2 regions of the Clostridium budayi genome follow, and region 2 is predicted to be linked to the other one. Evidence: riboswitches for the same ligand, from Rfam matches in the RefSeq annotation. Region 2 holds a riboswitch; the other holds the start of a gene.
What was found. A riboswitch is a leader RNA that binds a small molecule or an ion and turns the genes downstream of it on or off. The one in region 2 is predicted to bind cyclic di-GMP.
Positions count from the first base shown of each region.

Region 1: linked by a shared signal. The riboswitch ahead of ACZ5TJ_RS12150 (discoidin domain-containing protein) and the one ahead of ACZ5TJ_RS02610 (BsaA family SipW-dependent biofilm matrix protein) in region 2 are both predicted to bind cyclic di-GMP.

Region 1 is NZ_AP042456.1:2,517,820-2,534,886, reverse strand. Features, by position in the region: gene ACZ5TJ_RS12165 (sigma-54 interaction domain-containing protein) at 1-110, opposite strand, end outside; gene ACZ5TJ_RS12160 (DMT family transporter) at 373-1,458, shown strand; gene ACZ5TJ_RS12155 (FAD-dependent oxidoreductase) at 1,615-4,227, shown strand; cyclic di-GMP riboswitch class I at 4,644-4,727, shown strand; gene ACZ5TJ_RS12150 (discoidin domain-containing protein) at 4,890-5,477, shown strand; gene ACZ5TJ_RS12145 (NPCBM/NEW2 domain-containing protein) at 5,529-12,227, shown strand; gene ACZ5TJ_RS12140 (MarR family transcriptional regulator) at 12,386-12,859, shown strand; gene ACZ5TJ_RS12135 (MFS transporter) at 13,010-14,245, shown strand; gene ACZ5TJ_RS12130 (FAD-binding oxidoreductase) at 14,486-15,235, shown strand; gene ACZ5TJ_RS12125 (Crp/Fnr family transcriptional regulator) at 15,360-16,073, shown strand; gene ACZ5TJ_RS12120 (NADP-dependent glyceraldehyde-3-phosphate dehydrogenase) at 16,200-17,067, shown strand, end outside.
Region 2 is NZ_AP042456.1:550,835-567,901, reverse strand. Features, by position in the region: gene ACZ5TJ_RS02650 (FtsX-like permease family protein) at 1-1,445, opposite strand, end outside; gene ACZ5TJ_RS02645 (ABC transporter ATP-binding protein) at 1,435-2,202, opposite strand; gene pyk (pyruvate kinase) at 2,489-3,904, shown strand; gene ACZ5TJ_RS02635 (ABC transporter ATP-binding protein) at 3,958-4,644, opposite strand; gene ACZ5TJ_RS02630 (ABC transporter permease) at 4,665-7,166, opposite strand; gene ACZ5TJ_RS02625 (hypothetical protein) at 7,528-9,909, opposite strand; gene ACZ5TJ_RS02620 (SipW-dependent-type signal peptide-containing protein) at 9,927-10,565, opposite strand; gene ACZ5TJ_RS02615 (hypothetical protein) at 10,595-11,314, opposite strand; gene ACZ5TJ_RS02610 (BsaA family SipW-dependent biofilm matrix protein) at 11,339-12,013, opposite strand; cyclic di-GMP riboswitch class II at 12,099-12,182, opposite strand; cyclic di-GMP riboswitch class II at 12,227-12,310, opposite strand; gene ACZ5TJ_RS02605 (signal peptidase I) at 12,441-12,965, opposite strand; gene ACZ5TJ_RS02600 (hypothetical protein) at 13,580-13,879, opposite strand; gene ACZ5TJ_RS02595 (radical SAM protein) at 14,043-15,428, opposite strand; partial or broken gene ACZ5TJ_RS02590 (glycosyl hydrolase family 18 protein) at 15,775-17,067, shown strand, end outside.

The sequences.
Region 1 (17,067 bases), 1.1 Mb from region 2:
TTTTTGTTAATGAAATCTATTTTTTTTTCTGGTGATATAAAAATTAATCCAAGTGGAGTGTGATTTGTTATGCTCTCTAATAAAAATAGTTTTTCAAAATTTATATTCATAGTAATATACTCCTTTTTTATAAATTTACTATTTGAGATTAATTTTAACACATTAACTTAAAAGATAAAATTAAAAAATGTTTGATAAAAATATGGCAAATAATAAATTAAATGGAATATTAAAAGTGACAAAAATGATGACAATGCTCATAAAAGATACAAAAATATGAGCAAAATGATTACTCGTTTGCGTATGGAAAGCAGTTTTAAAAAATAAAAAATTAACAAATTCAATGTATTGAGTGCTAATGATAAATTTGGCATGATAATTGCTATAAGAATTATAGTTGAAAGTTTAAAAAGTGAAATTTATAACAAAGAAGAAAGGAATGTAATTATGGAAGTAAACAAAAGAAAATTTCAAAAAGGTCTTATGTTTGGTATTTTAGTTGGTCTTGCTTGGGGTCTTGATGGAGTATTAATGGGTAGAGTAGGTATGGATAAAATATTTACAGACAAAGTTTTCGCTTTAGCACAAGGTGTTTCAGAAATAAGTTTTGAGTTTTCACCATTAGTAACTGCATTCTTCCACGAAAGTTTTTGTTTCGTTTGGGTTGCATTGGTATTAATATTTGGAAAGCAATTTAAACATGTATTCTATTTACTATTTAAAACTAAAAAAGGTAAAGCAGCAGCTATAGCAGCTTTAGTTGGTTCACCAATAGGTATGAGTGCTTACTTATTAGGAATTAAATATGCTACAGCACCATATGCATCAAGTATTTCAGTTATTTATCCTGGAGTAGGAGCAATATTATCTTATTTCATACTTAAAGAAAAATTATCATTAAGAGCAGTAATAGGTATAGCAGTTAGTTTATTAGGATCATTCATGTTAGGATTTAATCCATCAGGTAATGTACCACCAACATTCTTTAAAGGTATATTATTTGCAGTAATAGCTGTATTAGGATGGGCTTTAGAAGGTGTTATCATAGGATTTGCTATGAAGCATATAAAAGGTGAAGATCATATACAAGCATCACCTCAACAGTTCTTATGTTTAAGATATTTTATTTCAATGGTTTCATATGCAGTGATAGTTTTACCATTAATAGGTGGATATCCACTAGCTGGTCAAATAATTTCAAGAGGATTAGTATTTAAATATGCTGGAATCGCTATATTAGGGGCTATAACTTATCTTTCATGGTATAAAGCTGTTGATTTAATAGGAGCAGCAATGGGTACTGCATTAAACAGTACCGCAGCATTATGGACAATAATATTCAGTGCATTATTATTTGGAGATAAAATAACTCCATCATTAGCAATATGGGGAATAGTAATAGTCTTAGGTGTATTCATATTCGCAATAGATCCAAAGACATTTAGAAAAAAAGAGTAATTATAAAAAATAAATATGATAAGTAATTTGTAATCAATAAGGGTGTAGAAGGTTAGTTTTTATTAAAATTCTACCCCTTGATTAATATATAGAGATTGAAGAATTTTTAACAAAACATCATAAGATGAGAGTTAGTACGATATAGGAGGAATGGCAATGTTAAAAAAAGAAATCGTGGCTAATATGGAAAAGATAGTTGAAAATTGTATGGGTGAAGAGGTAGCAGCTTGTGTTGCAACTTGTCCTATGCATACTGACGTTAAAGAATATGTTAGATTAATAAAAGAAGAAAAAGGTAAAGAAGCTATAAAAGTTATAAGGGAGAAACTATTCATACCAGGAACTCTAGGAAGAATATGTGCACATCCATGTGAAAAGCAATGTAAATGGAATGAAGGAAAAAGCCCTATGGCAATAGCTTCATTAAAAAGATATGCAGCAGATAACTTTGACAAAGAAGAGGATTGGGATCTTTCAATAAAAGAGAGTAATGGTAAGAAAGTTGCCGTTATAGGTGCTGGTCCTTCAGGATTACAAGCAGCTTTGGATTTAAGAAAAGAAGGATGCGAAGTTACTGTATTTGAAAAACTACCTGTTAGAGGCGGTATGATGAGAGTAGGTATTCCTGCTTACAGATTACCAAGAACAGTATTAGAGCATGAAATAAGCTACTTAGATAAGTTAGGTGTTAACTTTAAATTAAATTGTGAAATCGGAAAAGATAAAGAGTTTAGTGATATAGTTAATGAATTTGATAGTGTAGTTGTTGCTGTTGGTAAACATCAAGGAAGGGTCGATAGAAGTTTAGAAAATTTCGATGCTGAAGGTATATTTAGTGCAGCTTCATATTTAAAAGAAGCATCTTTAACTGGAAATGTAGAAAATGCTGGCAAAGTAGTATTAGTAGTAGGTGGCGGAGATGTTGCTATGGACTGTGCTAGAACTTCATTAAGAATAAATGGTGTTGAGAAAGTTTATTCAATATGCTTAGAAGACAGCTTTGATAACATGGCATCATCAAACCATGAAATAGGAGACGCTATAGCAGAAGGAATAAAATTTAATCATGCTCAAGCTATAAAAAATATACATATAGATGAAAATGGAAGAGTTTCAGGAGTAACATTAAAAAAATGTCTTTCAATGTTCGATGATAATGGAAGATTTGCTCCAAAATTTGATGATGAAGCTACAAGTGAAATAGAAGTAGATACGATAGTATTTGCTATAGGTCAAGGTGTTGAAGGAGGATTTGCTAAAGATATATTAGTTCAAAGACCAAACACTACATTTGAATGTAATAAAGAAACATTACAATCATCTTCAAATGAGAAAGTATTCTTAGCAGGAGATGCTTCAGGTGAATCAGTAATAGTTATCCAAGCTATGGCTACTGGTAGAAGAGCTGCTCAATCTGTTATAAGATTCTTAAATGGACAAAGTTTAACAGAAGGAAGAGAGTTAAAAGATACTTGGACTTATGAAACTAAGTTACAAATGCCAACTGATTGGGCAACAATAACTGGTAAGAGAGAAGATATGGAAGAGTTAAATCCAGTAGAAAGAATTAAATCATTTGATGAAGTTGCTTTAGGGTATACTAAAGAAGAAGCTACAAGAGAAGCGGATAGATGTAGACAATGTCAATGTAAGCTTTGTATGAAAGAATGTATAATGCTTAATGACTACACAGATTGTCCAAAAGCTTTATTTAGAGAGTATTTAGAAAAAGGCTATGAGAATATGGATGATATGATAGCATATTCATGTAATGAATGTAACCAATGTACATTAAAATGTCCAAAAGAGTTAGATTTAAAAGTGAACTTTAGAGCTATAAAAGAAGCATTTTCTGAAGAAAATGGTGGAATAACACCATTAGAATCATTAAAGGTAAGTGATGACGCTCAAGAAAAAGAGTGCTCAGAAGAATACTGTACAACAGTTGAAGCTACTTCAGTTGACAAAGTAAAAGAAGAGAAAAAAGCTAAGAAGAAAACTAAATATGTATTTGTACCAGGATGTACAGTACCAGCTTATACTCCAGATGGCGTAGAAAATGTTTTAAGACATTTAAAAGATTCTTTAGGAGAAGAAAATGTTGGGGCATTACTTCAATGTTGTGGTAAAGTAACTTACTTAATTGGTGAAGAAGAAAGATATGAAGAAAGAAATAAAAAAGCTGTAGATATATTAGATGAAATGGGAGCAGAAGTTATAATAACTGTTTGTCCATCATGTTACAAAGTTTTCAGCGAGACAGCTAAGAATCAAAGAGTTATAGCTTACTGGGATTTAATGAAAGATTTAATAGGAATTCCAGCAGAGGCTAAAGGAGTAGGATTAGGTTCAGATGTTATATTTAACATACATGATTCATGTGTAACTAGAGATGTAACTTCACATCATGAAAGTGTAAGATGGATTTTAGATGAGTTAGGATACAATTGGGAAGAAGTCGAAAGAAATGGTAAAAACACTAGATGCTGTGGTGTTGGTGGAATGGTATGTAGCTCAAATCCAGAGTTATACGAGAGAGTATACACTAGAAGAGCTAATGACTTTAATCAAGATAATATAGTAACTTACTGTGGTTCATGTAGAGGAACTATGCAAGCTGCTGGTAAAGATTCAATTCATATTTTAGATCTTATATTTGGAAGAAAATATACTAAAGATCAAGCAAAGGTAAGAGGATATAAAACAGAAGAAGAAATGTGGGCTAACAGATTAGAAACTAAAGAAAGATTAAATAAATTTAAAAAATAATTTTTTAGAATATTATTGGTGATTTAAATATTAAAAACACATAAATAGTTTTATGGCTATTTATGTGTTTTTTTATTCTTTTTATTAGATATTTCATTATTCTTTTGCAAGGCGTAGCACTTCTTCATAGATTTGGATCATTACCATTTAGAAACGGGATTTTGGAAAGTATAGTTAGAACTTGTAGGATACCTTGAGAAAGATAAATATTCTTCTCTTATTATACTATCAATAACATAAAAGCCACTTTGAGGAAAAGAATAAACAAGATGTTCTTTGCAAAGAGTGTCATATGCTTAAAAAATATTTTATAATTAAAATCATGCCATTTTTTTTATCAAATTCTGATAATAAATCGTATAATTTTACAAAAGTGTTGATATATGACTAAAATGGTGATAATATGTTAAATATATAAATTTAATAGGCAAATTTAGGGAAACCTAAAGACGCAAAGCTATAGGGACTAAGGTTTATAATTATGTCAGCCAGTTGCCAAAGAGTACATTATACTTTTTGTTTTTTAATTATTAGTATTAGTACATTCATTAAATATTTAGTGATATGAAAAATACTTATTAATAAGTAGAATATTAAAGTTACTCTAAAAGAGTAACTTTTTTTAATGTATTTCTGACGGTAGTAAAAATCAGGGGGTAAAGATGAATAAAAGGAAAATAGCTGCTTTAATAGCATCAGTAGTAATTATTAATTTTTCAGCACCATCAGTAGAGGTTTTAGCTGATGAAGTATCAAAAAAGGTAACTGCAATAGTAGAAACTAAATCTACTAAAGCAACTATAAGTAAATTTGAACTGTTAAATAACAGTAATATAGGTTCTTATGATAATGTTTTCAAAATGGATAACTCTAATATTGAATCTATAACAAACAATGGTGGTAGGTATAGTAATTCAACTATTGATAAATCTATAGATGGAAATTTTAGTACGCATTGGGAAACAGGAAATCCAAATAATTCTGAATTTACAAATGAAGTAGTATTTAAATTAAAGGAAGAGACAACTTTAAACAGAATAGTATATGCAGCAAGGCAGTCATCAGCTAAAGGTAAAGGTTTTGCTAAGGAGTTAGAAATTTACGGATCACTTACTGATGATGGTGATGATTTTAGATTAGTATGCAGTGGCGAGTATACAGGGTCTACTGGAGATACGGTAGAAATTAAATTCAATAATACAAAATTTAAAAGAATAAAGTTTAAGTTTACAAAAGCTAATGAAAATTAGGCTTCAGCGTCAGAATTTATGTTTTATAAAGAAGATAAAATAAGTGATAAAATGAAGAACTTATTTACTGATGAAACAATGAGTAAAGTTAGTGCAGAATTTAATAGTATAGAAAAGATAAATGCTTTAGATGCGGAAGTGAAAAATCATCCGTTATATAACATGTTTAAAGAAGATATAGAAAATGCAAAGTTAATTGTAGAAAATAATAAGGTTACTTATACTGATGCAAAAGTATCTAAATTTAAAGATATGAATAGTGAGGTACTTCCTAAGTATGATGCTATTTATAAAGTGCCAAAGAGTAAAGTAAAATCAATAACTACAAATGGTGGTCAATATGCAAGTGAAGCTATAACTAAGGCAATGGATGGAGATATAAATACAAAATGGCATTCTGGAAAGCAAAATAGTGAAGGCTTTACTAATGAAGTAATAATAGAGTTAAATGAATTAACAAAATTAAATAGAGTAGTATATACTGCACCTCGCGGAACTAATAGAGGGTTTGCAGAACAATTTGATATTTATGCATCAAGAACTACTAAAGGTGATACTTTTGAATTAGTATCAAGTGGATCATCAAAAGTAACACAAGATTCTATAGAAATTAGATTTAATCCTACAGAATTTAGGAGAGTTAAGTTTGTATTCAAAAAAAGTTATGAAGACTGGGCTTGTGTAGCAGAATTTGGTCTATATACTCAAGATAAAGTAGCAGAAAAAATGGATAGATTATTTACAGATAGTACAATGGGCACTGTAAGTGAAGAATTTAATACTATTGAAAAAATAAAAGCATTAGAAGAGGAAGCAAAAAAGCATCCATTTTATGAAGACTACAAAGAAGATATAGAGAATGCTATCACAATACTAAATAGTAGTGAAATAATTTATAATGATGCTAAAATAAAGAGTTTTAATGTAGATGCTGAGACACTTAAAAAATATGAAAATCTGTTCAAAGTACCTTCTGATAAAATAAATAAAATAAGTAATAATGGTGGTCGTTATTCTAACTTAGTTATTGAGAATGCAATAGATGGTGATATAAATACAAGATGGCATACAGGCAAGCAAAATACAGATACTTTCAAAAATGAAGTAATTATAGAACTTAAAGAAATTATAAAGCTTAATAGAATAATGTTTAAAGCTTCTTTAGGAACAAATAGAGGATTTCCTGAAAAGTTTGAAATATATGCATCAAATACATCTAAGGGAGATAATTTTAAATTAGTATCAAAGGGTGCAACTAGTGCAACACAAGATACATTAGAATTTAAATTTCACCCAACTGAATTTAAAAGAGTCAAATTTGTGTATGCAAAGGGATATGAAGATTGGGCAACTGCTGCTGAGATATCTCTATATAAAGAAGATGAATTAAATGATAAAGTACACAACCTGTTTGAAGACACTTTAATGACTAAAGTATCTGATGAATATAACACAATAGAAAAGTTAGATGGTCTAGCAAAAGAAGTTAAAGGGCATCCATTAGAAGATGAACTTATAACTATTATAAATTTAGCTAAGAAAATCGTAAATGAGCCAGGAAAAGCAGAAGCATCTGTTTGGGAACTAGAAAGTAGAGGGAATTCTATTAAAGAATCTCAAAAGAGAAAGGTATGGAACTTCCAAGACTGGCAACCAACAGGATATGCTGCAAAATCAGGAGAAGTAATAAATGTTTATGTTGATGTGGAAGATGGAAAGCCAACACCGCAATTAGTATTTAAGCAAATGGATAGCCAACATAATGGACAAGTTATTATAAATTTAAATAAAGGTAGAAATGTAATAACAGTACCTGAATTACCAACTGGAGAGTTAAGACCAGAAACTTCAAAAGCAGGAGTATTTTATACAAATAATCCATACACACCTGAAGAACAAGGAAGAAAACCTAAGATCAGAATAGAAGGAGCAAGAACATACCCTAATTATATAAAAGGTGTTAACACTGATGAAGAAGTTATGAAAGATCTTGAAAATTATGTAGAACTATTAAATGAAGATCCGAATCTTCCAGATGTATTTGATGTATTTAGTGATAAAACATTAGTAAATGTGAAGGCAACGTATGCTCTAGACTGGTTTAAGAAAAATAATAAATTACCAAGTGAAACTGCAAATAAAAGTGATGAAGTAATTAAAGAAACTATGAAATTCTGGGGATTTGATGGCTCTAGTGAGGTTAATTCTGACTTTAATTTTAGGTATATAACTATGGTTAAATGGTTAGATAATGGAGGCTTTATGAATGCTGGAAATGGAATAACAGGTTTCAATAAAGCTGAGCAAGGTGCAGTATTAGATGTAAATACAGGCTGGGGATTAATGCACGAAATGGGCCACAACTTTGATACTAATAATAGAAGTATAGGAGAAGTAACAAATAATATACTTCCGCTTCATTTCGAAAGAATAAAAGGTGAAACATCTAGGATAACTAAACAAAATTTATGGGAAAAAAATATATTACCAAAGGTAGCTCTAGAAGATTATTCTAATAATGAGTATTATCCTGAAAGTGATATAACTTTATTATCTCATATAGCTCCATTATGGCAGTTACAACTATATGATGAAACATTCTGGCCAAAATTCGAACAAGAATTTAGAAGTAAAAATATAGGTGGAGGAGACTGGGATAACAAGCATAATGCATGGGTTAAAGTAGCATCAGATGTATTAAAATTAGATTTATCTGAACATTTTGCAAGACATGGAATGGATGTGTGGGAAGAAACTAAAGAATATACATCTAAGTATCCTAAACCATCTAAGAAATTATGGTATGCAAATGATAGAATGTATTTAAATAAAGGTGGAGTATTTACAGATGATGTTAAATATGAAGCAAATGCAAAAATAGTAAATAACAATGAGGTAGTGCTTAATTTTTCAATAGATGAAGCAAATAAAAATAATGTTATAGGTTATGAAATATTTAGAGATGGTGAAACAATAGGATTTACATCAACAAATAGTTTTACTGATAGAAAAGCTACTTTAGGTAAAAACCATAATTATACAGTAGTAGCTTATGATAATGAGTTAAATGCTAGTAAGCCTTATGATTTAAATTTACATGCTCCAACTATTAATGTAGAATCAAATGTTATTTTAGCTCTTAATGAAAGCTTTAATCCATTAGATTATGTAAAAGCTTATAATTATGAAGGAAATGATATAAGTAATAAAATCAAAATAGTTAAAAATGATGTTAATACATCAAAAAAAGGTTCGTATGATGTAACTTATCAAGTAATTGATGAAGGTGATACAAAGACAAAAAAACTTAAAGTCCAAGTTGTAAGTGAGTATGATTATTTATCAGATTTTGAATGGAATTCTGCTGAAACTCAATGGGGATCTCCAAGAAGAAATACCAATATTAAAGGTAGAGTAAATGGAGAAGTAAAAGAATTTGAAAAAGGATTTGGTATACATGCAAATGGTAAAATCATATATTCATTAGAAGGTAAAGAATATGATAGATTTGTAGCACAAGTTGGTGTAGATGTAGGAATACCAGCACAAAATAACTCTAGTATAACATTCAATATTATAGGTGATGGTAAAACTTTAGCATCAACTTCAGTTTTAAAGCATGTTGATAACTTAGTTGGAATAGATGTTCCAGTTTCAGGAGTTAAGGAGTTAATAATAGAAGTAACTGATTCTGGAAATGGAAATACTTCAGACCATGGAATAATAGTTAATCCTAAATTAACTACAAATAATGCAAAACCTAGAATAACTGCTAAGGATAAGATTTATAAAATTGGTGAGACTGTAGATTTTAAAGAAGGGGTTAGTGCAAGGGATGCAGAAGATGGAGATTTAACTTCTAATATAGAAATAATATCAAATTCATATAAAGAGGGTAAAATAGGAAGATTTGAAGTTGTATATAAGGTAACTGACAGTGATAATAATACAGTAGAAAAGAAAGCTTATATTACAGTATATGAAGATTTTTCAGTTGTTAAATCAAAATATGGACAATTTGATAATCTAAATGAGTACAATGAACAATTTAAAATACCAATAGTTTCAGTAACTAATAATGGTGGAAGATACTTCAATAGCTTTATAGAATATGCTATAGATAATAATCGTAATACTCATTGGGAAACTGGGAAGCCAAATAGTAGTTCATTTAAAAATGAAGTTATATTTGATTTAGGAGAAACAACTGAAATAAGTAGAATGGCTTTTGCAGCCAGAAATGGTGGAAAAGGATTTGCTAAGAAGTTTGAAATATATATTTCTACAGAAGCAGAAGGTGATGATTTTATACTAGCAGGTAAAGGTCAGTATAATGGAAATGTTAATGATGTTGTTGAATTTAATATATCTAAAACAAATGCAAGAAGAGTTAAATTCAAATTTATAGAAGCTAACCAAGATTGGGCAAGTATAGGGGAAATGGCATTCTATAGAGAAGACACTTTAGCAGATAAGGTAAATAATGATTTATTTACTGATAGCACTAAAACTGAAGTTAGTGAAAATTATAATACTTTAGAAAAAGTACAAGCTCTAAGAGAAGAGGTTAAAGAACATCCAGCAGCTAAGTTATTTGAAGAAGATTTAAAGAAAGCTGAAGAAATTATAATAGCTAAGTTCCCAACATTAAGCTTAGAAAAAGTATCATATGTTAAGTTAAATAGTGACTTTAATGTAATGTTAGGCGTTAGTGCTAATGACCAAGAAGATGGTGATATAACTAAAAAGATTATAGTTGATAAAGGTAATTTTACTGTAAATAAAACAGGAAAATACACTATAACATATAGAGTAACTGATAGTGATGGAAATGAAATAGCAGAAAAAAGAACTATTATTGTTTACAGTGATTCTAGATATATAAGTGATTTAGATTGGGAGTCAGCAAGAACTGATTATGGAGAAGTAAGAAAAGATCTAGCATCAACTGGAGCTAAGATTAAACTTAGTGTAAATGGTGAAGAAAAGATATTTGATAAAGGTATTGGTACTCATGCAAATGCTGAAATAGTATATAACTTAGAAGGTGAAAATTATGAGTATTTTGAAAGCTATGTAGGTGTAGATAGAAATATCGAAAAACAAAATAACTCAAGTATTATATTTAAAGTACTTGCGGATGGTAAGGAAGTATATAATAGTGGCCTTATGAAGTGGGCTGATGATGCTAAATTTGTAAGAGTTCCATTAAAAGGAGTTAATGAATTAAAGCTTGTTATAGATAATGGTGGTAATGGAAATGCATACGATCATGGAGATTTTGCAGATGCTAAATTCTTAATAACAAACGCTAAGCCAAATCTAACTATACCAGAATCAGTATCAACTAAAGTTGGACAACAAATAGACTTAAAGCAAGAATATAGCGCAATAGATGCAGAGGATGGGGATATAACTTCAAAGGTTGAAGTAACTGGTAAAGTAAACTTTAATAAAACAGGAAAGTACAAAATGACTTATAAAGTTATAGATAGTGATGGTAATGAAGTAATCAAAACTAGAACTATATCAGTAGTTGATATGAAGGATTACAGATACTTAACAGATTATGATTGGAAGTCTGCAAATTCAGGATGGAAAACTGTTAATAAAGATAAATCTGTTGATAATAATAAATTAACTTTAACAGGTGAAGAAGGGCAAGCTATTTCTTATGAGAGAGGAATAGGTACTCATGCTACTTCTACAATAGTATATGATTTAAGTGATAAAGACTATGCGTACTTTAGCTCATATGTTGGTGTGGATAGAGAAATGCACGGAAGTGTTGGATCAATAAGCTTTGAAGTATATATAGATGGTGAAAAGAAGTTTGATAGTGGAATAATGAACTCTAGAGATCCTCAAAAATATGTGGAAGTTGATATAAATGGAGCTAAAGAATTAAAACTTGTAGTAAAAGATGGTGGAAACGGAAATGGATCAGATCATGCTACATGGGGAGATGCTAAACTTCATTTTGCAAATGATATAAAGGGAAATTATGAAGAATTAGAATCATTAGTAAAAGAAGCTAAGAATTATGAAAAAGATAAGTATACTGAAGAATCATTTAAGGTATTAGAAGAAGCTTTAAATAAAGCAGAAGTTATGCTAGAAGATAAAATAAGTAATCAAGATGAGATAGATTCCATGATTAGAGAACTAAATAAAGCAATAACCAATTTAGAAAATAGGGTAGATTTAAATGAAGTTATAACTATAAAAGATAAATCCCTTAAAGATGTTATAAAGAAAGAGCTTAACCTATCAAGTGATAATATAACTATCGGTGATATGTATAAATTAACAAAGCTATCAGCTTCAAATAAGTGGATTTCAAGTTTAGAAGGATTAGAATATGCTAAAAACTTAGAATCATTAGATATATCATATAATGAGATAAAAGATTTATCACCACTTAAGGAGCTTAAAAAGTTAACTAATTTAAATGCAAACCTTCAAATAATAACAGAGGGTATGCTTTATGTAAAAGATAATAAAATAACTTTAGATTATAAAGTATTAAACAGAAATGGTGAGAAATTAAAACCAAAAGAAATAGTTATAAAAAGTAATAGAAGTGATGAAGCTATGGATTTATCTTTAGATGAATTAGTAGATGAAAATGGAGTTATTTCTTTTGATATTTCAAACTTTGATAAATATCTTCATAGTATATATTTAATATATGAAGATGAAAAAGATAATTTCTTAACTCAATCACTATATATGTTTGATGTAAGATAACAAATATATAATCCTCCTTATAGATTATATAATTTTAATCTAAGGAGGATTTTATTTGGAATTTTTTATGGATAAAAAGCGTTATTTTAATATCGTTGAAAGAGAAACAAAAGTTTAATATAATAGTGTTAATGCACAAACAGATGGGAGGACAGACCATGAACAAAGAAGAACAGGTAATGGTAGGTTTTAGAGACTTATTTAATAAGATTGCTTGGATTAATAAGCCTAAAATGGAAGAACGTCTTAAGGAATATAAGCCTTCTGAAGTACATTGTATCGAATATATCGGAAAAAACGTAGATTCTAACGTTACAAAACTTGCAGAGTCCTTTTATATGACTAGAAGTGCCATGAGTAAAATAACTAAAAAACTTATAGAAAAAGGATTTGTTGAAAGCTATCAGAAGCCAGATAACAAAAAAGAAATTTATTTTAGGCTTACTAAACAAGGTAAGGAAATTAATAAAATCCATGATAAGCTGCACAAAGAATTTCAAGAACGTGATAAAGTCGTATTTGAAGAAGTAACAGAAGAGCAGCTTGATAGTATGATTAATTTCGTGGAAAAGTATAGTAGACATTTGGATGAAGAAATAAAGAAACAGGGTATAGATATTAAGTTGAAATAAATTTGAATATTGAAAATTAAAACACATGCAGCCAAACTTTATTAAGAGTAGGCTGTATTTTTATTGTTATAATTTTGTTGACAAGGAAACAAAATTACGGTATATTTTTGTTAACAAGGAAACAAAATAATTTTTAGAAGGAGAATTTAGATGTTCAAGTTTAAATCATGTAATAAAGAAAATTCAGAGCAAGCCGTAGATAAACATGCTTTAATATTTGGTCTTATTTCTGTGTTCCTTTGCGGAATAGGCTTCAGTATTATTACACCTGTCGTACCATTCTTAGTACAGTCTTATACAAGTAATGCAGGAGAACAAGCTATAGTTGTTACACTGCTTACATCTGTTTATGCAGTTTGTGTGTTTTTGGCGGCTCCAGGACTTGGAGCGTTAAGCGACAAATATGGTCGTCGTCCATTACTTTTAATATGTCTTTTAGGATCTTCAATTGGGTACTTAATTTTTGGTACGGGAGGAGCTCTATGGGTTCTATTTGTTGGGAGAATAATAGAAGGTATAACAGGCGGAAGTATAAGTACAATCTTTGCATATTTTGCAGATATCATTCCTAGGGATCAGAGAACTAAATACTTTGGATGGATAAGTGCTGTTGTAGGTGTAGGAACCATAATTGGTCCAACCCTAGGTGGATTACTTGCTAAGTTTGGTTATTCTGTACCAATGTACTTTGGCGCAATAGTAACTTTAGTGAATGTGGTTTATGGATTCTTATATATGCCTGAGAGTCTTAACAAAAATGATAGATTGAAAGAGATTACCTTTGTAAGGCTAAATCCATTCACACAACTTGCAAGTATACTTTTAATTAAAAACTTAAAAAGGTTACTTGTATCAGCTTTCCTACTTTGGATACCAAATGGATCTTTACAGGCAATTTTTTCACAATTTACAATGGATACTTTCAATTGGAAACCGGCACTAATCGGACTTATGTTTTCAATTATGGGCTTCCAAGACATAATTTCACAAGGGTTCATAATGCCAAGGCTTTTGATAAAACTTAGTGATAAACAAATAGCAATTCTTGGAATGGTTTCTGAAATTATAGGTTACAGTCTTATTGCATCATCTGCTTTATTTTCATTCTATCCTTTTCTTATTGTCGGAATGTTTATATTTGCTTTTGGCGATTCAATTTTTGGTCCTTCATTTAATGGGATGCTCTCTAAGTCTGTGGACTCTAGTGAACAAGGAAGAATTCAAGGAGGTAGCCAATCTATTCAGGCTTTAGCAAGAATAATTGGGCCTATAATTGGAGGGCAAATTTATATAATACTTGGTCATTCTGCCCCAGCTTTTATGGGGATGATACTTATAGCAGCAGCAATACCAGTTTTATATAAAGGTAGGAATGTAAGTATGTAAATTAGGACAAGCATAATATTTAAAATTAAATAGAGAAATGTTTTAAGAAAATTTCTTATAGTCCTATTATGTTAAGAAATAATATATAATTTTTTAGAAATAAAACTTATATAAAAGGAATTATGTACCAAGGCGTTTTATATAGTTTTTTATTTTAAATCACATTATATTTCTCTCCCTATAGATATAATTATGCCATAGTTATGTGAATATAAAATATAATTTTGGAGGTACATAAAGATGGAACAATTAAAATGGAAGGGATTTAAAGAAGTTAAAGTTGTAGATAAAGTTAAGGAAAGTAAAGATGTATATTCCTTTTATTTAAAAGATATAGATAATAAAAATTTACCCAAATTTTTAGCAGGTCAGTTTATAGCAATAAGAGTTAAAAATAAAGATAATACATATACGTCCCCAAGACAATATACTTTATCTATGAATCATAAAGATGATTTTTATAGAGTTAGCATAAAGAGAGAAGAAAATGGATATGTTAGCAAGAAGTTAGTTGATGAAGTTGAAATTGGAGATACTATTGAGATAACTATGCCACTTGGAAAGTTCTATTTAAAAGATAATAATAAAAATGTTGTTTTAATTGGTGGAGGAATAGGAATAACACCAATGTTAACTATGGCATATGAGGCAGCTAATACATCTAAAAAAGTAGAATTAATATACAGTACTCAAAATGAAGAAAATCACAGCTTCAAAGATGAAATAGAAAAGTTATGTAATGAAAATAGTAACATAAATAGTACAATATTTTATACAAGAGTAAATGAAGAAAAAGATAATTCTAAATATATATCTGGAAGAATGAGCAGAGAATGGATGGAAGAAAATTTAGAAAAAGACAGTGAGTTCTATTTCTGTGGTCCAACAGAATTTATGAGAAGTGTGTATAAAAATCTAATATCTATGGGAATAAATAAAGATGACATAAACTTTGAGATGTTTGATGCAGGTACTGATATAACAAAATAGTATCGTAATATATGTCACTTAATTAAAATTAAATAAAGTATATAATTAAAGGTAAAGAGTAATTAGAATTAAACTAATTACTCTTTATGTGATTTCAAAAATAACTTATGAAAAGGTGATTAATATGAATAATAATTGTACTAATTGTTGTAATAATTGTAGAGGAAAATACTGTGCAAGTAAGGTTCCTATATTTGAAAATTTAGATTGTGATGAGCTTTCAGAAATAGTAAATAGTATTAATCATAATAGCTATTCAAAAGGTGAAGTATTATTTTCTGAAGGAAGCGTAGCAAATAATATGTTTTTTATTAATGAAGGAAGAGTTAAATTATATAAATATACAAAAGAAGGTAAAGAACAAATATTACATATTTTATCAGAAGGAGAGTTCTTTGGAGAGCTTAACTTAGTAAATAGTTCTATACATAACTTTAATGCTCAGGCAATAAAAGATTGTAAAATATGTAGTCTTAGTAATGAAGAAATGAAAAATATAATAATGAAAAATCCTCAAATAGGAATAAAGTTATTACAAAGTGTTGGAGAAAGATTAGATAGTATTGAAAATCTAGCACAAAATTTAGCAACAAATGATGCTGATTCAAGAGTAGCATACTTATTAATAGATTTATTAGAAAAGAGCGGCAATATAAACTCTGATAAAAAAGAAATTAATATACAAATATCAAGAGAAGATATGGCAAATTGTGTTGGTGTAACTAGAGAAACTTTAAGTAGAAAACTTAGAAGCTTTGAAGAAGAAGGATTAATAAAGATAGTAAAAATAAAGCAAATACTTATATTGGATGAAGATGGATTAAGAGATTATATATAACTTTTCATTTTTTATTTTGAATCATATTTTTAATATTAAAAGCTATTTATAATTAACTCATAAATTAAGTTTTAGCAAAACATAATTATTTAACTTAAGAAGAAAATTATAAAAGGAAGGATAAATATGATACATACAATAAAAGATAATGATAATACATTTAAGAATTTACTAAACGGTAAATGGATTTTAGATAAAGACAATTTAATTACGATAAATTCTCCATTAGATAACAGCGTTATTGGAAAAGTTAAAGCTATGTCAAAGGAAGATGTTGATAAAGCAATTGAAGGTGCTAAAGTAGCACAAAAGGAATGGAATAATGTGCCTTTAAATGAGAGATGTGAAATTTTATATAAGGCAGCAGATATATTACTTCAAAACCAAGAAGAATTAACTGATCTTATGGTAATGGAAATTGGTAAGGATAGAGCTAGTGCAAAGTCAGAGGTTGTTAGAACAGTAGATTTTATAAAGTTTACAGCAGATACAGCTAAAAGTATTAAAGGGGAAAGTATTAATGGAGATGGCTTCCCAGGATATAAGAAAAATAAAGTTGTAGTTGTAAATAGAGAACCAGTTGGAGTTGTACTTGCAATATCTCCATTTAATTATCCAGTAAACTTAGCAGCTTCTAAAATAGCACCAGCTATAGTTTCAGGAAATACTGTAGTATTTAAGCCTGCAACTCAAGGAGCTTTAAGTGGATTATACTTAGCAAAAATATTCCATATGGCAGGTGTACCAGAAGGAGTTATTAATACAGTTACAGGAAGAGGTAGTGAAATAGGAGACTATGTAGTATCTCATAAGAATATAAACTTTGTAAACTTTACTGGTAGCACAGAAGTTGGACAAAGAATATCAAAAATAACTACTATGAAACCACTTCTTATGGAACTTGGAGGAAAAGATGCGGCAATAGTTTTAGAAGATGCGGATTTAGACTTAGCAGCTAAAAATATTGTAAAAGGAGCATTCTCATACTCAGGAC
Region 2 (17,067 bases):
GTTAATCCCTTTACTAAACTATCCGGTACTATTACATTAAAGAATATATCTGACATTCCAGTTGTTGCATTAGCATCTACTATTGCTTTCTTATTAGCTATGTTATACTCTTTACCTTGTAATTTTATTTTAGTATTATCCTCCATAAACTTATCTACTTCTGTTTTTATAAATGAAACATTTGATTGAATTAAAACAGATTCATTATTAAGAGTTATTGGCTCTTCACCTTTAAGTTCTCTTACCTTATTAAAATCAGTTATGCTCATAATATCAACATTTCCCATATTAACTAAACTTTCAAGGTTTTTGCTAGAAGTATATTTAGATAATATATCACTTAACTTTTCCTTACCTTTATATATTGTTACGTATGCATATTTATCGCCTTTTTGAATTTTAAATCCATTCTTATTTAGTATACTTTCAAGAGATACATTGTTATCCTTAATATCGTAAGTATATGCGCTCATATCAAAAGGCATATTACTATCAACATTTTGCTTTTTAAAACTAACACCTACTGAAAGCATTGATATTGTTAAAAATAACATTAAACATATTACTGTCATTGAAGCAAAATTAGTATTTATTTTGCTATTCATTTGTCTTAATGTGAATATATTTAATCTTTTTAAATATATTCTCTTATTTTTTTGAATAACCATAATTAAAAATGTTGTTAATCCATAGAAGAAAGCTGCTGTACCTACTATCCCAAGTAATATAGATGTTTGGAATTCTTTAGTACGTACATCTAATCCTACTTTATTTACTAAATAGTAAGCTGTACCTAACATAATTAATGATATGATAAATACAATTCCTGCTATTATAGGATTTTTAATCTTTATTTTTTCATTTTTCTTATGTGCAGTTAAAAGATCAATTAATTTATACTTAGAAATAATAATTGTATTAAATATCATAACTAATATATATATTATTCCAAAGTAAATAGCTGTTTTTATAATACCATCCACTGATATTACAAACTTATAATTTTTTAAACTTATATCGAATAACTTAGCAGTTATAATTGATAATCCTTGTGATGCAATTAGACCTAGTAATATTCCAGCTATTAATGAGAAAATTCCTATTATAAGTTCTTCAAGAACTAATAATTTTGAAATCTTACCTTTTCCCATACCTAATGACATATATAAACCAAGTTCTTTTTTTCTTCTTTTAATTAAGAAGTTATTTGCATATATAATAAGACATCCTAATACTATAGATACAAATACTGATAAATATGACATAAGCGTTGATATAAGCTTAATGGCATCTGATTTACCATCATTTATAACTGACATTGTACTTTGAGCACTAATTGAATTAAAACTATAAAATATACATACTGCAAATGTTAGTGTTAAAAAGTATATTGTATAATCTTTAAAACTTTTTCTAACATTATTTATGGCTAATTTAGAATACATCGTTGTTTTCACCTCCTAGAAGAGTTACAACTTCAATTATTCTATCGAAGAAGTCTTTTCTAGAATCATTTCCTTTTTCTAATTCATTAAATATTTTTCCATCCTTAATAAATAAGATTCTATCTGCATAACTTGCTGTAAATGGATCATGTGTTACCATAAGAATTGTTGCTTTAAGCTCCTCATTTATATTTTCAAAACTTTCAAGAAGTTGTCTTGCTGACTTTGAGTCTAATGCACCTGTTGGTTCATCAGCTAGTATTAATGAAGGATCTGTAACTATAGCTCTAGCAGCTGCAACTCTTTGTTTTTGACCACCTGATACTTGATATGGATATTTATTTAATAACTTTTCTATTCCAAGTCTTTTTGCCATATCTGTAACTAATTTATCTATTTCTTTTGCTTTTCTTCCTTGTATAGTTAAAGCTAATGCAATATTTTCATAAATAGTTAAAGTGTCTAATAGATTATAATCTTGGAATATGAATCCAAGTTCATCTCTTCTAAACTTTTCTAAAGTTTTACCTTTAAGTCTTGTTATATCTTTTCCTTTTAATAATATCTTTCCTGTAGTAACTGTATCGATTGTTGAGATGCAATTTAAAAGTGTAGTCTTACCACTTCCTGATGCTCCCATTATTCCAACGAAGTCTCCCTTTTCTACATTAAAGCTTATTCCGTCAATTGCTTTTGTTACGTTATCTTTATTGCCATAGTATTTCTCTATGTTTTGGACTTCTAGTATATTTTCCATTATTTCAACTCCTTATTTTATTCCGTTTTTTTACTAATGATTATCTTATGTATTTATTTTATTCTATATAAGAAATATAACATATTGAATTACATTTCACTTACCTTACAAATTTGTAAGATAAGTATTTTAATATTATTCTGCTAAGTTATATACTCTTTTATAATTAAATGTGAATATTTAAATAATAAATGCAATAATGTACAAAAAACTTTTCTTCCCTTTGTATAATTTTAATATACATATTTTAAATTTGTATAACCATAAATTTAAGGGGTGATTTTAAATGCAAAAGACAAAAATAATAGCTACACTAGGAGAATCTATACAAAACAGAAATACTCTAAAAGAAATTATAAAAAATGGGGTAAATGCAATTTCAATAAACTTTTTTAATTATTCTTATGAAGATATACAAAAAATAGTTAAAGATATTAGAGACATAGATAAGGAACTAAATACTTTAACATCTTTAATTGCAGTAATTAAAGATAATAAAATAAGAACTAAAAATTTTAAAGAAAAAAGCTATGAAATTAAAGCTGGTGACTATTTTACATTTTTATGCGGCAGTGAATTAGTTGGTGATAATACTCACTGTGCTATTACAAATAATTATCTTTATGAAAAGGTAAATATAGATGATATTATTTTTATTGATAATGGTTCTCTTCAATTTAAAGTTTGCGATATAGTAAGAAGAGAAATTAGATGCAAAGCATTAGTTAGTGGTACTATTTCTAAAAACAAACAAATAACTATTAAAAATACTATAATTAACTCTGCACTTATAAATGATGAAATTGAAAAAGATATTAAGTTTGCTTGCATAGAGGGATTTGATTTCTTAAGCTGTTCATCTATCAAAACTAAAAGTGATGTAGAAAAATATAAAGATTTAGCATTTAATTATAGTAACGGTTTAGTTAAAGTTATATCTAGAATTGAAAATATTGATAGTGTTAATAATATTGATGAAATTGTGGATTTAAGTGATGGAATAATAATTTCACGTGGACAACTTAGTGTAACTGTTCCAGTTGAGCAAATACCATTTATTCAAAAAGATATAATAAAGAAATGTAATAAGAAAAATAAATTAGTTATAGTTTCAACTCAAATTTTAAGTTCAATGACTGAAAATCCAAGACCAACAAGAGCTGAAGTTAGTGATGTTTATAACTTAGTTTCAGATGGAATTGATGCAGCTATTTTAACTACCACTACAACTTATGGTTTATATCCTATAGAAACTGTTTTAATGCTAAAAAAGATATTAAAAGACAGTGAAAATAATCTAGATTATGAGGAATACAAAAATAGTTTTTCTAATGATTTAATTTTAGATTATGATAGCCTAATGGCATCTTCAGTTGCTGATATTTCTAATAAGTTCCCAGCTAAAGCAATATTAGTTGGAACTAAAGATGGACATCTTGCAAGAAGTATTTCAAAATACAGACCTAAGTCACCAATAATTGCTGTAACTAATAATGAATCTGTAGGTAGATATTTATCAATTCAATTTGGAATAATACCTTTTATATATAAAGATTTTGAAGATAAAGATAAATTTATTGAAGAAGCTAGAAATATCGCTATTAATTATGGACTTGCTAAAAAATTAGATACTATATTAATTCTTGCATCTAGTAATAGCATTTCATTTAAAAGTGATAATTTAAAAATAGTTACTATTTAAAATAATAAAGGTTATATCAAAATAAAATCATTTTGATATAACCTTTTTAATTTTTATATTAAAGCTTTTTCTAAAATCATCCCATCTTTTAAGTTAACAATATGAGTACCATATTCTGCTGATTCTTTTGAATGAGTAACATTAACTATAGACATTCCTCTTTCTCTATTTATTCTTTGGAATAATTTCATTATTTCTTCACCTGTTTTTGAATCTAAGTTTCCAATAGGTTCATCAGCTAATATTATTTCCGGCTTATTTATAAGAGCCCTAGCTATTGCAACTCTTTGTTGCTGTCCTCCTGAAAGTTCTCTTGGTGTAGCTTTTCTTTTATGTGAAAGCTCTATTATTTCTAATATCTCATTTAAATCTTTTTTATAATCTTTCATATTTTCTCCATCTAGTAATATAGGAAGCATTATATTATCTTCTACACTAAGATTTTGAACTAAATTATAAAATTGAAATACAAAACCAAGTTCCTTTCTTCTAAGCTTACTCATTTGCTTATCATTTAGCTTATTTATATTAATTCCATTTAATAATACTTCACCTCTACTAGGAGTATCTAATCCTCCCATTAAATATAAAAGAGTACTTTTACCACAACCTGAAGGTCCCATTATAGAAACAAATTCTCCCTTTTCTATATCTAAAGATATATTTTTTAATATATCGATTTTTTCATTACCTACACTAAAGTCCTTCCATAAGTTTTTTACTTCTATTATTTTATCCATATACTCTCCCCTTCCCCTTCTTATTCGTATTTTATTTCTGATACAATTGAGATTTTACTTCCCTTAAGTACAGGTACTAATGATGCTATTATCATTAATAAAATTCCAAATATACAAAGCTTAATAACTTCATAATAAGGAACTATAACTTTTAAATAAGTATCTAATGATAAACTTATTTCAGGTATAAATTCACATACTAAAACTCCAGTTATAACCCCTAATATACTTCCTACTATACCAATTGTAATACCTTCAATTAATATCATTTTACTTCTTTGCCTTTTACTCATACCAACAGATGCTAATACAGCAAATTCTTTTTTTCTTTGCATAAAACTAACCATAAGGTTATTCATTATTCCTAATGAACCTATTATTAAAGCCATAAAAGAGAAACTTTCAAGTGAGCTCATAAGCCCTGCATTATTTTTAAGCTCTGTATCTTTTAGTTCTTCTTTTGTCTTTATAGATACTCCATACTCTTCTAAGCTTTTATTTAATTCATTTTTTAGTAATCTTTCACTTATATTATTTCCTTTTACAAGCAATGTAGTTGGTATTTTTTTATTTAGCATACTCTTAAAGCTTTTATCACTTATTAAGCAATTTCTTTTTTGCGCACTTATCGGATTAGATAAAAATCCTACTATTTCATACTCATAGTCTTTATTATTAATTTCTAAAGTGATTTTATCACCACTTTTATATTTATATTTCTTTTTAAAGATATCTGCTAATATTATTTTATTTCCATCTTTTAATTCATTAAGTATTTCCTCTTCACTATTTGATGAATCATTAAAAATTTCATCACCACTAAAATAGTTTTTATATTCTTTATAATTAATTCCTTCAAGAATTCCTATATTCATTTTTTTATCTTTAATACTTATGTTATGTTCAATATAAGTATTAGTAAAAGTTAAGTCATTTTTATCTTCTAACTTATTCATTTCTTTTAATATATTATCGTAATTCATTTTTGAAATGTTTGATATCTCAACGTTATAACTATCACTATCATAAGATTTTGTTATTATACTTTTTACACTAAAAGATGCTATAAATATTGCAGTTACTGCTGCAAGTGCTGCACATATTAAAATACCGTTATTAATTAAATTTTTAAGAGTTCCCACATTTTCTAATGCAAGTATTCCAATATTCCCAAATATAAATCTATATACTTTTCTAAATGTCATTGATAGTACTTTAAATATAATTGGTATTATCATACTCATTCCAATCACTACTAAAAATGCTCCTAAAACTCCAAGAATGAAGCTTCCTGTATCTTCGAATTTATATATATAAATAAACGGTAATACTATAAAGAGAATTCCAACTACCCACATAGATGAATTCTTAGTAGAGTTTGTAGTATATTCACCAAGTATTATCTCTTTAATATTGAATTTACCTATCCCTATTATCGGAATAATTGCACTTATAAGGCATAATACTAACGATAATAAAAGTGCTATAATAAGATTTTTAAAAGAGAAATTTACAGTAGTCTCTATTCCAAACTCCTTAAATTGATTAGAGCTTTCATTTAATAAATATAAAATAGGAGTTCCTAAAAAGCCTCCAAAAATTGCTCCAATTACCCAATAAAAAATACTTTCTAATAAAATTATTATATCTGTTTTTATTTTTGTGGCTCCGATACTTCTAAATGTACCTATTACGCCCATACGCTCTATTATTATAACTTTAAATGAAGAATAAATAATAAACGCTGCCATTAAAACTACAATAGCAAGCATTATATAAAATGGTATTGTAAATTGTTTTACTAATGAATGTAAATCATCTAAATTTAATGTTTCTTTTAAAGAATATTCTTTTAAATCTGTTTTATTTAGCTCATCTACACCTTTATCACTTTTAACTAATGCTGTTGTTATTACTTCTTTTCTATTTAAAAGCTTTGATAACCCTTTGTTACTTATAACAATAGTCATTTCTCCTGGCTTTTCAGTAAATATACCATCCGGTAGTGCTATATATTTTATTTTAAGATTAATATCTTTATCCTCAGTTTTAATCTTTAATTTATCTCCTACATTTAAATTAAATTCCTTCTCTACCCTTTTAGATATTATAATTTCATCTTCACTAAGATCATTTATATTACAGCTTATATTTATAGGATTAATCTTTTGAAGATTTTCTATATTATTAGGCGCTATAATATTTACCCTAAGTGATTTGTCATTTTCCTTAAATAAACCACTTCCATTAAATATATATACTTTATTGTCATCTTTCAAATTGTCATTTAAAATTTTTTCATCTAAAAAAGGATTATTTGAATTTTCTTTAGATGATATTAATATATTTGCATCTCCAAATTCAGCTTTATTTTTTTCTGTTACCATGTCTTTAAAATTATCTGATGTACCAAAAGCTGCAAATGTCATTGCAGTTGTAATTGCAATTGCAAATACTATAAGTATACTTCTTAATTTCTTTTCCCATATGTTTTTAAATAAATATGTAAATAGTATTCTCAAAACTAAATTCTACCTCCCAATTCCCTTAAATTTTTTAAACCATTTCTTCCTACTTATAATATCACAAATATTAAAAGTATTATGTAAATATGGTATTATTTAATAATAAAATAAGAAGGTGTATAATGAGAATTTTAACTAAAGAAGACTTAAATAATTTGTTTTGCTTTAATTTTTAATAAGGATTTTTAATATAGGACTTTTAATATAAAAGATTTTAATCATTATATTAATAAAGGTGTTAAATGATATTTTTAGGGAGCATTTAATACTTTTAGAAATATTACAAACTAAAAATACTTTATGATAATTACTTATAATAAAAAGAGGTTTAATTAATAATTATTAAACCTCTTTTTTATTATATATTTTCAGCTGTCTTTAAGTTATTTATTTTATTAGTTATCCAATCAAACCAACCTTTATTATATTTCTCATTTAAAATTTGAACATTTGATTTATCTGCTTTTTCATCCATATTAAATGTTAATGTTTTAGTATCATTATCTAAATCTGTAACATTGTTATCACTTATCGAATTTAATTTGTATTTTGATGGAATACTTTCTACTACTGTATACTTTATTCCATAAGTAAGTCCTTGGAATTGTCCTGTCTGTCCATTTTTTAATGCTATACTTTGTATACTTCCATCTTCACCTTTTAATCTTATAGTAAATAATTGATTATCTACTAACTTTTTATCTTCATTATCTAATGAATTATAATTAGATACAACTTTAGTAACATTAACAGTTCCTTTTTTTGATTTCATAGGGAACGAAACTTCACTTTCTGCAATATCATTTCCTTCTCTTTTAACTTTAACTTCATTTTTTCCCTTTGTAAGATCATTTGAATCAACTTTCCACCAAGTATAAACATCTAACGTTTTTCCACCAGGGATAGTAAACTCTCTTCCAAGCTCTTCAGATTTATTATTATTGTTAATTAGGAATTTCCACTTTGATTTATTATAACTATTATTTTCTCCAATATATCCACTTAACGTATCTTCTAAAGATAGTTTATCCACGTTTATTGGATTCTTTCCATTTAATGTGTTATTCTTCATAGAAATCTTAAATAGAACATCATCACCTTTTATTAGTGAAGGGTTACTCTTTACATCTACATCTTTTCCATCCCTTATAATTCTTGCGATTTCTTTATTAACTGTAATATTAAGTTTAGGGGAAATCTCTTGTATATTTACAGTATCTTCATCCTTAATAGTTAATTGATTAAAGAAATAACTTCCTGTTGCTTCAACTTTATTTGTAATAACCCTATTTAAATTACTAAAATTATTTGATTTCTCAATATATTTTAAATTATCTTCATCTTGCAAGATTATTTTACTGTGTGGTTCTAATTTATCAAGCCCATGTTTCTTTCCAGAAGCATCTATTATCTTAAGCGAATTAAGCGAACTTCCTTTATTCTTAATATTAGAAGAATTATAATCCTGTTCTAATGAAATATCATTTAAATCTATATTATCAATTTCTGTATCACTTGTATTAGACAGTATAAATTTAAAGTAAATTGGTACATTTGCAGGTACCTTAGGTGTATTCTCTTTTGTATTTAAGATTATTTCATCATTATTTTCTTGTTCTTTTGCTATACTATCGGCTGATAATTTCTGTCCGTTTAAGTCTTTTGTTTTTACATAAGCAACCTTTTCCACCTTCATAGTAGGTTTCTTTACAGCATATAAGCAAACTTTTGTAACACCACCCCAGTTACACCATTCACTAGTTAAAAGATCAATCATATGTTGTGATCCAAATCTGTTACTCCTAATTATATTTGTAACGTTTCCTAAAACTGTGTTTCCATCTTTATCTTGAACTGGATCATTTAAATCAACATGCCACCCATCAATTATATTGTTGTACTTTGGTAATTCCTTAGCTATACATTTATCATGAAACGCAGAGATTCCAGAACCACTTTTCCCTTGATACTCTTGCTTGTAAGTTACTGTCTTTGTACTTCCATCTCCTTGAATAAATTTTATTTTCTTAGCAGATTCACCTTTTTGCTGAGTTGTGGTATAATTTATCTCCGTTGCCATTTCATCAACAAATACAGAAATAAGGTCATTTGCCCCAATAAACATAGCATGGTCATTTGGAGAGCCTAGATAGAAATTATATTCCTCTGGATCTATTGTATTTCCATTACTATCTTTAACATTGTTTAAATCTACTATTCCCCTAAATAAATTCCAGTCTTGTGTATAATAATCTTTAGGAGTTGATTGATCCCAGCCTTGTGCCGTATTGTTTACTGCTCCCCATTCTAAATTATTTTTTAATGGATAAGGTTCCTTTCCATCTTTGTTTCCACTTTCAAACCATTTCTCTAATGTTTTATAATCTATAGTATAGGAATTCTTATTAGCACTACTTAAAATATACTTGGTTCTTAAGGTTTTTCCTGTATCTATACCATTAAAATTATCTGGAGATATAAGATTATTATTTCCAGAGTTATCTCTATAAAAAAATCCATTAATATAACTTGCTTTTTCTATTTGACTTGAATTATATTTATTCCAAGCTACAGAATTTACTTCATTCATAGTATTTCTTGTCCAAGTTAATGGTATCTCTATAACTTTACTAGTTAAATCACTGCTTTTTTTCTCCTTATTAGCAGCTTGTGGCACAGTATAATTTATTATTAAAAGAAGGCTAAGCATAACACCTATAACTCTTTTAAAGCCCTTCATATTTATCCTCCTTTCTTTTATTTCTTATTTATAAGTTCATCAAAATAATTAAGCACATCTTTATCCATAGTATTATTTATATTCCAGCTCTCTTTTATAGCATCATAATTTACTTGTATAGCTTCTGCTGAAACATTTACTACTAATTCTCTATTTGAAAATTCTTTTTTTTCTTCATCTGTTATATTCTTATTTATTGATACTGACTCTAATAAAGTACTTGTCTTAGATTCATCACCTTCTGAAGAACCTGTATTGTTATTCTTAGGCTTTAATATATGTTTATAATAATAATATCCATCTTTTCCTTCTATCCAATCATTCTCAAATCCTTTTCTAAAATTAAGTTTAACTTGATTTGAAGCTGATACAGGTATATTATTATCATTAGATTTTCCTTTCCATTGTGGATTAATTATAACCCTAACTATTTCAGGATTTTTACCTGTATTAGTAACTGCTACAGTTTTCTCTATCGATTTATTTGTTGATAAATCCTTCGCATTATTTTCATCAAAGTTTTCAACTACAGTTGCTTCAATCTTACCTATTCCAAAACTATTTTTTACACTTTCTTTTGAAGTTAAATATGCTAAAGATGCAACTGTAGTAATTGTTAAAATAATTGTTGCTATTGCTATTCCTACTTTTTTCATTTAAATACACTCCAATTAATATTATTTAGCTATAAAGCCTTTTCTTTTCTAGAGTTTCTAACCTTAATTGCTAATAATATTATTCCTAAAATTATAAGTATAGCTCCAACTCCAAACATACCATTATACCCAGTTTTAGGAATTATAGCTTTTATTTTATTAAACCCATTTTGTAGTATATTATTATTTGTGGAGTCATTTATTGTATTTTTATTATCACTAGATATTATCTTTGAATTATCATTAGTACCTATAGCAGTAAAAACCCAATTAACATCTAATTTTTTATTTTTATATTTATTATCAGTTGCATTTCCATCAAGTATTGCTTTTGCTTCTAAGACCTTTCTTTCTCCTGGATTTACTACTCCAAGGTTTATATCTTTTCTTAGTCCATCTTCTCCACTAACACTTCCGTTATATATATTGTTTCCATTATAATTTACTACAAGATTTAAAACCTTTGCTAAATCAATTTTCTCCTTTTTCCCGACTCTTTCAGCTCTTAGAAATACGTTAAATGGTTCTTTTAGATGGTTTTCTATAGTAAGTGTTCCGCTTACAGAGTCACCTGGCATCATATTTTTGCCCTGTAAAAATTTATCACTATTATCTTTAGTGTAAATAAAATGTATCCTATCTCCATCTAATGTAATATTATAGGATGGCAATTCTTTTGCCATCCCATTAGTTGATATTCCTAAAAGAAGTGAAATTAATATTACAAAGATTTTTAATACTTTTTTCATAATATCACTCCTAAACACATCTAATTATTTAGTTGTTGTATTTTGTTCAGTTTTACCTTGCATTTGTAATGATTTTAATTTAGCTATTACATTTGATGGAGCATCTTTCCATGTTTGTTCTACTGCATCATTTGATGCTTGGACTGATTCCGCTGTTACATCAACTGTAAATCCGTTTCCTAATACTGATTTTTCAGTATCACTTGCTAATGTAACTGAATCTAATAATCTGGCTGTTTTATCTCCAGTTTGTCCTTTTGGTTGTACTGATGCAATATAATAATAGTAATCCCCTGCTTTAAACCATTTATTATTTTCCATATTTTCTGATGTATTGACACAATTTAAAATTATATCGTCTTTATCTGTTGAATTTAAATCTACATTTATTTTACCATTTGAATCAACCCAATTTGGATCTAATTTAACTCTTATAAATTGTGGATAATTTGCTGTACTATCTACTTGAACATCTTTATTTACTGTATCTCCAGGAATCATATTTTTTGCTTGCTCTGGTTTAAAATCTTCTACTATATCTATTCCAGCATCTCCGCCTTTATCTTCATTACCTTGACCAATTGTACTAAATGAGTTTTTAACAGTTTCCTTTGAAGTAAAGTATGCTAATGATCCTACCGCTAATGACGCTACTACCGCTACTGCTGCTATAACACTTATTATTTTTTTCTTTTTCATATGTATCCTCTCCCTTTGTATTTTTTTCAAAATATAGATATTTCTGTAAGTGTTTTGCCTAAAAAATAGGCTAAGCTTTACAAATAAGTATATTAGCCGGTTGCACTACTAGCTCCACATACCCCAAGTGCCCATATACAGGATATATTTCAATGCTTCTATTATTTAATTATTTTTCACATAAAAAAAGACTAATTACTTATTACTAGAATAAAAATAATTAGCCGGTTGCACTACTAGCTCCACATATCCCAAGTGCCCATATACAGAATATGTTTCATAGCTTCTATCAAATTTTTATGACTGTTTTCACGTAAATAATACCATTTTTATATTTTTTTATCAATAAAGTTCAAAAATTATTAAATATTTGTTTTCATTTTATACATTTTTATATGCTTTTCGACAAAAAGGAACAAAAAGCCTATTAAGACTTCTTTGTTCCTTTTTTCTTATCTAATACAAAAGATATTCCGAAAATAGCTAATATAATGATTATTATAACTACTAAATTCTTTTGTATAAATTGTGATACTTCCCCTAAATAAGGTATATGGAACATTACCTTTCCAATTACCTGACTTCTTTCTATAGCTACTGGATCTACTGTATTATTGTTATCCCCTTTAGTTATAAATTCTTTTCCTCCATTTATAACTTGCTTAACTCTATGAGTAACAATTATGTTGTTAGCTTCTTTACCTTGAAATGTTATTACATCTCCAGCCTTTATGTCTTGATCCGTACCATTCTTTACTATAACTAGGCTACCAGGATTTATATTAGGCTTCATACTTCCAGTTAAAATATAATAACTACTATATCCTAATATACTAGGATGTTTTCCTTCCTTGCTTCCAGTAATGCTAATTGCACAAACTGCTATTACAGCAATTATAAATAAATAAAATATACAATTCCCAATAACACTACTAATTTTTCTTTTCTTCATAAATATACCTCTTTTTCATTTGTATCTAAATTTATTATAAAATACTTCATAATATAGTCTATATAAATAATATATTTTATGTCAACGTATTTACAATTTATTAAAAATATATAAACGAAAAGCAGTCTAGTATTTCCCTTATACTAAACTGCTCTATAATCATATTATTCTTTTACCCATAAACCCACGCGATTCCCTTTAACCTCATCGCGAAAAAACTCTCATAAAATACTTTAATACTTTGCTGCTTCTTGCCCCCACAAGTAATGCAACATTAAACCTTTAATCTCATAATTGAAATATCTCATAATGAGATGTACCCTAACTTAATATGCTTGCTATAAAAAACTATCATTAGATAGTACATTAAACTTCTCTCTCCCTAAACTTCCTCCTTTGTTAAATTTTATTAATTTAGAAATTCCTCATAAGGAATATTTAATTGAGTGTTGCTACATTTAAAATCATATACTATATAGTTCATAATTTCAATATATTTTTAACACTTTATTTACAAATTGTCATAAAATATTACTTTAGTACCATATTTGTACTTTTTTATTACACCTTTTTTATTTAAATATGAATAAAATAAAAAAGCCCCTTAGGACTTTTTATTCTTCTACTTTTGCATTCTTAAGTCTATCTCTACATATTTCTCTATCTTCATCATTAAATAAATCTTTATATTTATTGCTTAATATTAAACTCTCTAATGATATATCTTCTCTTCCACATTTCATTAGTACATCTAATCCATCTTCCTTTATATCTTCTCTTATAAGCTCTTTTGCTGTTAATAATGCACCTTTATTATTTATTTTTTGAAGAATGTTAGTAAGTTTACAGTTACATTCTAAGTCCGCTTCTCTGTATATCTCTATCATATCCCTATATAATTCCATACTACTCATGATATAGTACCTCCTCTTTATAATAGTAGTTTTATTAATATACTATTAAGTATACATTATTAATTAACATCTTCAATATTAATATTGAAAAGTAATTTATTATATTAATAGAAGAACCATCTACTATTTTAGATGGTTCTTCTATTAATCCTTTTATTTAGTTTTAGCCTCTTGAGAAATCATAATTTCCTGTTCCGTTGAATTCTTCTTTAAATTCCTTTTCTGCATATTTACTAAATTCATTAGCAAGATTATCTAATTTATCCATGAATTCTTTATCTGTCACCATTAGTTCAGCACTTGGATGTGTAGCTTTTGCACCAGTAACCTTTACTATTTCTCTTATTTGCTCTGGATTATCTATCATAGGACAAGGCATTAATAAATTCTTATTATATGGTTGTCTCTTTCTTAATTCTTTAAAGTAAGCACTTTGGAAAACTTCTGCAAGTGGTTTACCTTTTACATTATCAGTAGCAAAATGAGAGAAAATACATGGTTCAACATCTTCTTTAGAGTTTATATGGCAGTAGTATTTTCCTGCAATACATCCTCCAACGTAAGGTGCATCATTAAAGAAATCTATTGGGAATATCTTTTTATTCATTCTAATTTCTCTAGTTCTTTTCCCAAGTTTTAATCTTTGTTCTGGAGTTAACATAAGTTCCATATCTTTTATAGGTTCATCACCAACTGGCATAAACATAAAGTACCATATCATTCTAGCACCTTTTTCTACTAACATATCGATATATTTATCTGAAGTTACAATATCAATATTATTTCTAGCAGTTGCTGAAGAAACTCCAAATGGTATTCCTTTTTCTCTTAAAAGATCCATTCCTTTCATAACTGAGTCAAATACGCCTTCTCCTCTTCTACCTTCTGTTTGTTCTTTAAAACCTTCAAGTGAGAACATTGGCATAACATTTCCAAGTTCAGCTAATCTATTTGCAAGTTTTTCATCAAATAAAGTACCATTTGTAAATGGTGTGAAATACATATCATTGTATTTTTCATATATGTCAAGCATTGATTCATTAAAGAAAGGTTCTCCACCTAAAACTACTATGTAGTATATCCCTAAATCTCTTGCTTCTTTTATTAATCTATCTACTTCTTCAAATTGAATATCATCTTTTTTACTATAGTTTGCAGCATAGCATCCAGTACATCTTAAGTTGCATCTCATTGATGGACTTATTAAAATTGTATATGGTATTTTAGTATCTAATTTTTTTCCCATTTTTTCTCTCTTTGGTATTCCATACCACATTGAGTTTCCAACAAAGTTTGCAAAGAATTTTGTTAAACAATTCTTATTTGTAGTTTTAAGTATATCTTGAATAAAATCATGTACTACTGGTATTTCATTGTAGTATCTTTCTACTTCATCTATTCCTTCTTTAGAAAATTCATCTCTTATGCCTTTTCTAATAATACTAAATATCTTGTCCACATTATTTTCAGGATCTTTTTCTAATATTTGTACTCCAGCCTTTATTATTGCTTCTTTTGTTCCTTTTGTTATGGTATCCTTGATTCCCATTACAATTCACCTCTTTATAAAATAAATTTATCCAGAGGGAGTTTTGCCTCCTGCTGAACTTAATATAAATTAATATTTTCATACTGTGGCGCCAACTATTTTAAGTCTATGCCCCTAAGAAAATATTGTCAATATGTTAACAAAATTGTTAATATTATATTCATTCCTTCTTAATATGGCAATTAACTCCCCATATTTCTTTAAAAAATTTTTATTCTCACTAAATTTGTCGTTAATTTTTTTCATTAAAATTTAATATTTTTACTAAAACCCATTGTAAATATTTACCACAAGTTATATTATAAAAGAGAGTACTAAAATTTAATATTTAAGGAGGGTCCTAAAAATGAAAAAAGGCAAACTAAAAAAGGTTTTATCTTCTCTTTTAGTGACAGCCGTAGCATTTTCAACATTCACATCTCCAGTTTCTGCGAAAACCATTACTCAAGAAAAGAAAGTAGAAGTTTCAAAAGAAAAACAGCTTGAGAGAAAAGTTGTTGGGTACTTCCCTGAATGGGCTTATAAAAGTGAAGCCCAAGGGTATTTCGATGTAGGTGATCTTCAGTGGGACTATCTAACTCATATTCAATATTCATTTGCAATGGTTGATCCAGCTACAAATAAAATAGCATTTGGTGATAAACATGCTGCAATTGAAGAGGACTTTAAAGACATTAATATAACACACAAAGGAAAACCTTTAGAATTAGATAAAAACCTCCCTTATAAAGGACATTTCAATTTATTACAAACTATGAAAAAACAATATCCTGACGTAGATTTACTTATATCAGTTGGTGGTTGGGCTGGCTCTAGAGGCTTTTACACTATGTTAGATACTGATGAAGGAATCGAAACCTTTGCAAATTCATGTGTTGATTTCATTAGACAATATGGTTTTGATGGGGTCGATATAGACTTTGAATATCCATCCTCTACTTCACAAAGTGGAAATCCTGACGATTTTGATGTTTCAGAACCTAGAAGAAAAACAATCAATGAAAGATATAATTTAATGATGAAAACTTTAAGAGAAAAATTAGATAAAGCTTCTGCTGAAGATAACAAACCTTATTTATTAACAGCTGCAGTAACTGCATCTTCATGGGTACTTGGTGGCGTTTCTTCAAATGAATATGCAAAATATCTAGATTTCTTAAGTGTTATGTCTTATGATTTCCATGGTGGATGGAATGAATTTGTTGAAAACTTAGCTAACATTTACCCAGACCCTGCAGATAAAGAAACTGCCAATATGTTAATGCCTGTACTTTGTATGGACTGGGCATATAGATATTATCGCGGAGTTCTTCCTCCTGAAAAAATAATTATGGGAATCCCATACTATACTAGAGGCTGGGAAAACGTTCAAGGTGGAACAAATGGACTTCATGGTACAAGTAAAACACCAGCCTCAGGAAAATACAACATATGGGGTGATGACCTAAATGGAGACGGTAACCTAGAACCTGCCGGCGCTAACCCATTATGGCATGTTTTAAACTTATTAGAAAAAGATCCTAACTTAAAAGTACATTGGGATGACGTAGGTAAAGTTCCTTATGTATGGCAAGATAATGAAAAGGTATTCCTATCATTTGAAAATGAACAATCAATCGATGCAAGAATCAATTATATA